One region of the Schlesneria sphaerica genome, then DNA from elsewhere that is predicted to be linked to it. Evidence: riboswitches for the same ligand, from Rfam matches in the RefSeq annotation. Region 1 holds a riboswitch; the other holds the start of a gene.
What was found. Region 1 has a riboswitch for cobalamin ahead of ACGY09_RS24945 (DUF1559 domain-containing protein). Riboswitches for the same ligand answer to the same signal wherever they lie in the genome.

Region 1 (4,214 bases):
GACACAGGGATGGGCGAAAGCGGGGTATCCCTGTTCTTCGGACGCGACGCCCGGTTAGGATCGCCGTCTGAACCAAAAGGAACCCTGTCCCTTGAAACCGAGGGCCCAAGAAAGCGGCGTCATGAATCCGAGTCTGGTCGAATATCTGCGGCGAATCTTAACCGCGCGTGTCTACGATGTGGCTGTCGAGTCCCCGCTGGAACTGGCATCGCGGCTTTCGTCCCGATTGAAGAATCAGGTCTGGCTGAAACGGGAAGACACCCAGCCCGTCTTCAGTTTTAAACTTCGGGGGGCGTACAACAAGATGGCAAACCTGACGCCTGCCGAACTGGCGCGAGGCGTCGTCTGTGCGTCGGCCGGTAATCACGCGCAAGGAGTCGCCCTCAGTGCGCGACGACTTGGGTGCCGCGCGACGATTGTCATGCCTGTGACGACGCCGCGACTGAAGTCCGACGCGGTCCGAGCACTGGGGGGTGAAGTTGTCCTGCATGGAGACAGTTACTCCGACGCATATGGGCATGCGCTTCAACTTGAATTGAGTGAGGGGCTGGTCTTCGTTCATCCCTTCGATGACCCGGCAGTGATTGCAGGACAGGGAACGATCGGGATGGAGATTCTACGACAGCACCAGCACGCCATTGATGCCGTTTTTGTGGCGATCGGGGGGGGTGGGCTGATTTCAGGAGTCGCCGCCTATATCAAGGCTGTCAGGCCCGAGATCAAGATCATCGGAGTGCAGACGACAGACTCGGATGCCATGATTCAATCCGTCCGTGCGGGCAAGAGAATTCAGCTTCCGGATGTGGGACTCTTTTCTGATGGGACTGCCGTCAAACTGGTGGGAGAAGAAACTTTCAGGCTGACGTCCGAACTGGTAGATGATTTCATCACCGTCGATACCGATGCGGTGTGTGCCGCGATTAAGGACGCATTTGAAGATACACGAAGCGTCCTGGAACCGGCCGGAGCCCTCGGTATTGCGGGGATGAAACAGTACATCGCGAAGAGGAATCTGACAGGTAAGACATTGGTCGCGATTACGTGCGGCGCCAATATGAACTTCGATCGTCTGCGCTTTGTGGCGGAACGGGCAGAAGCAGGGGAAGCGCGAGAAGCGTTGTTTGCGGTTTCGATCCCGGAAGAGCGAGGCAGCTTCAAACGGATGTGTGAAGTCATCGGACAGCGAAGCGTCACTGAGTTCAGCTACCGTATCTCGGATGATCGTGAGGCCCATGTCTTCGTTGGCCTGGTGACGACCGACCGGGCGGAAGCCGCCAGCATCGCAGACGCATTCATCGAGGCGGGATTCAATGCGATCGATCTGGTCGATGATGAACTGTCCAAGGAACACGTCAGGCATATGGTGGGAGGGAGAAGCCGAAACGCCACTGACGAACGCCTGTATCGTTTTCAGTTTCCCGAACGGCCCGGGGCGTTGATGCGGTTTCTGTCCTGTATGCATCCCGATTGGAATATCAGCCTGTTCCATTACCGGAATCAGGGTGCGGACTATGGACGTATTCTGGTCGGGATTCAGGTTCCAGATCGGGACCAACCGTTGTTTCAGCAGTTCGTCCAGACACTCGGCTACCCCTGTATCGACGAGACTCATAACCGCGTCTACCGTTTGTTTCTGCGGTAACAGGGAGATCCGGATCGAGGGCGGAGGGAAGTTACAAAGTCAGCCTCGTTTCAGGTGAGCCGTAAACTGCGAACCCTGTTGCGATCGGTATCGCGTCATGGGCAAGGCCTGCGGCAAGGATCACTTTAGGCCCTGCAATGGGGCTCGACGACCAAGCACTGGGGCCTCGCTTCCCTTCGAGTGGTGACCGCCGGACGACGAAATCAGTTTTTGGTGACCAATAAAGATCTCCATCAGAATAGCGATTTTCTCGGAGCCCACAGGGATTGCCAATCTGTCAATGTTAGTTAGAATCGGCCCGTCTCATTGGGCGTCCGATCAGAAACGATCAGGACAGGAAGCCGGTTAGAACCCGGCACGGGACCGCCGCTGTATACGAGGAGAACTTCGGACATTGTGCCACTGTCGGCTCAGGCTGATGGGAAGGCGTTCGAGGTTCGTTCGACTCGTGAGTCAGAATACGGCCCGGTGAGACGCCATGTGTGATGCTCCGGCCTCAAGCGTCCCTGGAAGGCATGTCCTTGCGCACGGTGCTGCGCTCGTGTCTTTCCGCTGCCGAAGCTGCATGGCGAGAAAGACCCTCACATGCAATCTCTCTTCCTCCGCCGGCGCGCCTTTACGTTAATTGAACTTCTGGTCGTCATTGCCGTCATCTCTGTCCTGATGGGCTTACTGCTTCCCGCAGTCCAACAGGCGCGTGAGGCGGCCCGCAGAATGGACTGTCGAAACCATCTCAAGCAGATCGGGATCGCACTCCATAACTACCATGACATCTATAGTATGTTTCCCAAGGCCGGATTTGCAGCAGGGTTTTCCTCTTCTGCCCAGCTCAAAAATGTCAATCTGATCCGAACTCGAACGATCAGTTGGGGCGTCGCCATCCTTCCCTGTCTGGATCAGGCAGCCCTGTTCAACGAATGGGACATGAACCGTTTTTATCTGGAACCAGAGAACTGGTCCGTCGCCGAAGAGGTCCTGCCCGTTTATCTATGTCCTTCCAGTCGCTCTTCGGATCGAAGAAAGCTGCAAGGGGATAATGCCAATTTTCCTGGAGTCCGATTTGGACGGAGTGACTACGGGGCTAACTACGGAGAACGCGCAATTCGCTGCTTTGGCGAACCGGTCGGATGCCAGGCCCAGAACAATTATGGAAGCAATTCTTATGATTCCCGCGGGCCGTTTACCGTCGTCTCCACAGGTTATCAAAACAACGTTTCGTCCAGAGATGTTATTGACGGACTAACGCAGACCATCTTTGTCGGTGAAGCACCTGAAGCTTTGCACGGGATCTGGGCCGGTCACAAAAATTTCTTCGACCAGTCAGCCCCCATTAACGCGCGCTATAGCCTTTCGTCACAGACGAAATGGCAATCTTGTGTTACGACCGCCAGTAGCAGCACATTAGGGCGGATTGGTTGCGACTTCGGTCAGGAATTTCATAGCTATCACATCGGGGGAGCAAATTTTCTGCTGGGGGATGGCTCTGCCCGTTTCATCAGCGAGACGATTGACCTCAAGGTCTTTGCTGCTCTGCTATCCTACAAGGGGGGAGAGATCGTCGGCGACTATTAATCGCAACGATTATTCGCCTCAGAAATTCTTACTCTAATTCTTAGAAGTGGTATCGAATCAGCGATACCACTGTGGTGTTGCGACAGCTTCTCTTTGAGGCTGTGCACGTCGCTGTGACCGCCCCCTCCAGCCCGTTCATTTCGCTGAGGTGGCAACGGAAACGACTCGAAGTCGCATTCCTATGAGAGCTTTTCTGCAGAAGTCCGCGATGCGGACGCTGCGTTTTTTGTCCGTCGATTACGACCTGGTCTGAACCTCATCGCTCTCGTGTTGCACTGAGAGTCTGTTCTGTCTCAGCGTGCAGCACCGGTGTGTCCAGTGGCCCTTGAAGCGTCGTCGTCGAAGTTTTGGTTGAAAGGTCGGGTTTATGATGTCATTGACTGCGTGTTTTTCGAAATTGGTGCTGTCAGCCGCTATTGTGTCGGCAATGATGTCCGCGGTGAGCGGCGGAGAAATTGTCGCCACATTCCAGGATCTGCCGCTCTCCGCAGGTTCTCACGGGCCTCCGTTTGATGCGGGTGGAGTGGTCGTGCCTGGCGGGTATTCTCCTGAAATCCGGACCGATTTCGTGACGTCGGGTGTCACTTTGTCGAACTTCCAGGACCAAGGGGGATCCGGTTTCTGGCATGGTTTTGCATACTCGAACGAACACAACACAGTCGATGGCGGGTATCTGAATCAATTCAGTGTCTTCGCACCCGGAGATAGCAGTTCCAATCAATTCGGAGTGGCATTCGGATACGATGATGTCTCTCCGAACGTTCTTGATCCAGTTCCTTTCAACCCGATGGATGTGAGCGCCTTAAGAGATCTCCCCCACTTTTCTCTGCCGACGGGGGCGACCATTCTGAGCGCCCAAGTCGCCAACACCACGTACGCGGCACTCTCTATGCTCTGGGGAGATTCGTTTGCGAAAGCTTTCGGAGGTGCGTCAGGAAATGATCCTGACTTTCTGATGCTTTCAGCGTATGGCACTGATGCGGACGGAAATGTGCTGAGC
Region 2 (4,214 bases), 930 kb from region 1:
GAGTCGACGAGCCTCTTCAAGACAAAGAACCCCGTTGACGGACACGTGTGATTTTGCCAGTTGCTGCCGCAGCCTCGACCACGACTCCCCCGGAACAGCAGCCCGCAAAACGGCAAGCACCGTTTTGCCAACGAGATCTTCGGTGACTGTAAACTGGATGGAGTCTGGCATAGAGACGAAACTGTTCGATGAAAAGCCAGGGTCCAGCGATCGAAATCCCGACGCTGGACCCAAGAGGAATTGACGTTCGGCCGATGAAACTAGATCGACTGCACCGGCTGAAGCGGTTCGAGAGTGTCCCTCGATGGCTCGCTACCCAGCATCGTTCGGTCTGCCAGTGGGCTGAACAGAACGGCTGAATAGAAGAGGGTACTCAACAGCGAGTATTTCACATAAGGGAGAGCGGCTACGTAACAGGCCATTAATCCGGCTGCCGTGTGCGGAGGTGTGGTCTGTGTGTAGAAGTAAGCAAAGTTCGTTACGACATAGAACAGGACCTCGGCGAAGACACCCTGGCGGACAGCCGAGGCAACGCGAGAAAGGCCGGTCTGGCGATTGAGGCCCGCGCCCATTACGACAGCAATGACATTGCACAGGTAAGCACACCAGCGATCGCTGGGGAACGCCCATGAAAATTGACCTGTGGCAGCCCAGATGGCCAGATCACTTCCGAGGAGTGCGAGCAGGGGCAGGCCGAAGCGGGAGCGGCGGTCATTCATATACGCCCCCGAATAGAGGCATACGGCCATCAAGGGCGAAAAATTCCACGGATAGAAAAAAGCATTGGAATCCGTCTTGATGTCGTACGAAGTCAGGACGTACGGCACCACTCGCAGAACGATCGTAAACGCGACAAGTCCCAATAGAAATTTCATTCGTGGTTGCATCTCGTACCCTTCAATTGATGTTCATCGCCGCGGAAGAAATGAGGTCATTCCATTTCCGCGAATAGAGTGTAAGCAGGACAGCAAACTTTCGCGAGCGAAGTTTTGTGTGAATGCCCGAAAATCATTCGAGCGGATCAGGCAGCGGTCCATCCTGAGTTAACGGGCACTTGTGGAGCGGACATCTCGGGCGTGATTGACTGGTCTGTAACATTTCCAATGGCCCGACAGCTCGCCACGCACGGCATTGGTCACAGTACAGCCCGGGGATCAGCGTCGGCTCTCCAGTTTCTGGATTGTACTCCGGTGAAGCTCTGGCTCGCAGCAGGAATGCCTCACCTGTTTTTGTATCGACATAGACAAATTCTTGCAGTTGATCATCGGGGATGATGGACGAACTGGAAAAAAGCCGGGCAAAGTAAATGGCTCCGCCAGCGAGCAGCACCAGAGCTGTGCCTATATAAACCCGCTTGTCTGGCAAGATAATCCTCCTGATCGGAACGCCGGTGATCGCTTTATGTAACAAGTCTTCATTTCGCGCTTATTCGCGATCATAAAGCTCATCACGCTTGAGCGGGTCCGACAGGTTTCCGTCGCTGATGTATCCAATACGCTTGGCGTCCATCTTATTGGCTTGAGCTGCGGACATGAAATTCGTGCCAGGAACCTGAACCAGAAAATGACGGCTCCGCGATTCAACGTGCCCATCGAGAAATGCCACATTGGCCGAGTCGGAATGACGGAAGTGCGTCGTCGGAAAGTTCTGGCTGGGAGGTTCCAGTAGCCAGATTTCCTGAAGATTCAGGGCGTAATCGATTTGAGCAGTGTCAGCGAAGACAGCGGTCTGAGTCATCTGCTGGACGTCGCGCAACTGCCGGAAGTCCGCACCAACTGTGTAATTCGGGTAGTTCGAGAAATCATACTTGGTGCCGTAGCCAAGGTATCGACCGTTGTATCCATATCCGGACGAGATCCGGCCGAACCGTGTTGAATCGACCTGCGTATCTCCAAAGTCGGGGCACTGGAATGTGGCGTAACTGGTTTCTGTGTAAGGTGCGAGCGGTCCTTTGGTGAAGTCGAGTTGCTTACGCGGGTCTGGCTCGTCGTAGTTGACATTGCCGAACCAGAAGCGGGCCTGGCCAAGGCTGGGGTAAGCCGCTGCGTTCGCAATGAATCTCGCGTCATCAATGCGATAGCACGGAAGGACGCCTGCATAGGTTTCCGTATAATTATGTAATGCTAACGCGAGTTGCTTGAGGTTGTTCTTGCATTGGGTCCGTCGGGCCGCTTCTCGCGCCTGTTGAACGGCTGGAAGCAGAAGCGCAATCAGCACTGCAATGATGGCGATGACAACGAGCAGTTCAATCAGCGTGAATGCGGGTCGAATTCGGTTGCGGGCTGTCAGGCGGGTAAGGTGAGTGGTTCCCGGGAGTGAGGAACCCGGCGTCGTGCGCACTGTGTGCGTGCGGTCTGTCATGACAATTCTCCGTTGTCGAGAAGTAATCGCCAAGAGATCCACGGCAAGCGTGACGACTGCTGTCTCAACGCGCACCCTCTGACCCGGAACGGAGCGGGGAAATTGCGTAGAATGCCCCTAGGATGTGGGGCCAGGAGTCAACGTTTTCGTTCGCCGCGAACTCGTTGGTATTCGAACGGACATCTGGGCAGGTCTTCTGGCTACCGGATCTTACTACTGACCGCGCCTTCCCAAGCGAGTGGCTCAGTGGCGGTTGCGGAGTTCGTCCCCGGATACAGCGGCGGGACCGCGACGGATTCTCACCGTCTTCCCTATTCTTCTGTAAACACGTGTTTACAGACACCCATGTCTGGCCGGAAATCCTATCGCGTAGAGCGGCAATTGCAACTGTAAAATCGACACATGGTCGATGCTGGCGCCATTCACAGGCCTGCCGTCAACACGTCAGTCATAGATGAGCCTGAAGCCGTTTGACCAAGCCTCAGAGGCTGTTCTCATTTACACGAAAGGGAGCGTTGCGGGACAAACCGGCATCTTCGTTCGGCTGTCATTAAACAATGAAGCCTTTGCCTCACTCGAATGGCCCAGGGGAAGTCGGCCCGACAGCAATGCGACGTCCTTACACCCCGTTATTGCCAGGGTTGACGAACCGCAGCAGCTTCCGTCCCCAACTGTTAAGATGCTTGTAACAAAACCAACCTACGATACACGAAATCACTTCGATTCTCGTCTCTACAAGGATGCGAAAAGCGATCCGCCCGCTGATGGGGCACGGCATATTGACCAAAACCGATGGAGCGTAGCCCGTGAAATGGGCAATTGCAAAGCTTTCTTTCCGCTTTCTGAGCAGGAAACTTGAGCACCGCAGGAGCGCAAGGTCGAGTGATCAGGCAAGCGGGCATCACGTTCGGGTCAGGGCATCTTGGTGTTATTTTTTGGTCGACGAACTTTTCTCCCCTTTGTAGTGGGGATCCTTGGCCCAGTATCCTGGCCCACGGGTTCCATCCTTGCGTTGGCGTCCGCGCACCCACTTGTATCCCGGTCCGGGAGGATCCGGGCGTTCTTCTTCTTTTGCAGTGGGAACGGGGAGTGCGGGGCTCGCCGTCCCTTTGTCGCTGCTGACAACAGGAGGAGGACTGACCGACTTCCCGGCCAGGAAGCCAAGAGTCAGGCCCAACAGAAAGCCAGTGATAAAGGCGATGGCGACAATGACCAGTTTTGTGATTTCGGGAAGTGACTGCCAGATTCCCAGCGGACCACTCGTTTGGGTTCCTGATCCCGACGAGTTTCCGCCTCGCATTCTCTCGAGACAGACGTCGCAGGCAATCGGATCGAGTTGCGTCACCGACAGAAGTTCTTCCGTGCCGCATTCCGGGCATTTCCAACTTCGTTTGCCAGCGGCTGATGAAGACATGGCTCTCCCAAGCGATAAAACAGGCGTAACCGTCAATCAAATTCGTGTTCAGCGAGTATTCCAGCGTCAGGGCCCGGCTGAACCGCGTCGTGCGGTCAAACGGGTTTCGAAGCTGATAGGACCGGCTCATTCCCGCAAGGCGTAACAGACGTTCAACTCAGTCGATACCTCGATGGACACGCTTCGTCAATTGGCTCTCCTTTCATTGAAAAACTCTCTCATCGATCATCGGCAGATTACGCCGGGCGAATCGGAAAAAGAGCAGGAAAGCACATCTTTCGTCAGGGATGTTGCGAACTAATCCTCGGAACCGTGAAGGACGTCCATTGTCCGATACCAAAGGTGACCGGGCGCCGAGGGGGATTCGAACGGCTTGCATGTCCTGCACGTGACAGCCAAACTTGGAAATCCTGCATAAGACCCATGAACTGCAAACTCG

Region 2: linked by a shared signal. The riboswitch ahead of ACGY09_RS02665 (DUF1559 domain-containing protein) and the one ahead of ACGY09_RS24945 (DUF1559 domain-containing protein) in region 1 are both predicted to bind cobalamin.

The regions. Positions count from the first base shown of each region.
Region 1 covers NZ_CP172346.1:6,970,726-6,974,939, forward strand. The annotation lists gene ilvA (threonine ammonia-lyase, biosynthetic) at 122-1,642, shown strand; cobalamin riboswitch at 1,934-2,126, shown strand; gene ACGY09_RS24945 (DUF1559 domain-containing protein) at 2,228-3,214, shown strand; gene ACGY09_RS24950 (DUF4465 domain-containing protein) at 3,582-4,214, shown strand, end outside.
Region 2 covers NZ_CP172346.1:735,864-740,077, reverse strand. The annotation lists gene ACGY09_RS02680 (RluA family pseudouridine synthase) at 1-171, opposite strand, end outside; gene ACGY09_RS02675 (DUF6580 family putative transport protein) at 261-875, opposite strand; gene ACGY09_RS02670 (hypothetical protein) at 1,009-1,365, opposite strand; gene ACGY09_RS02665 (DUF1559 domain-containing protein) at 1,426-2,361, opposite strand; cobalamin riboswitch at 2,530-2,723, opposite strand; gene ACGY09_RS02660 (hypothetical protein) at 3,290-3,775, opposite strand.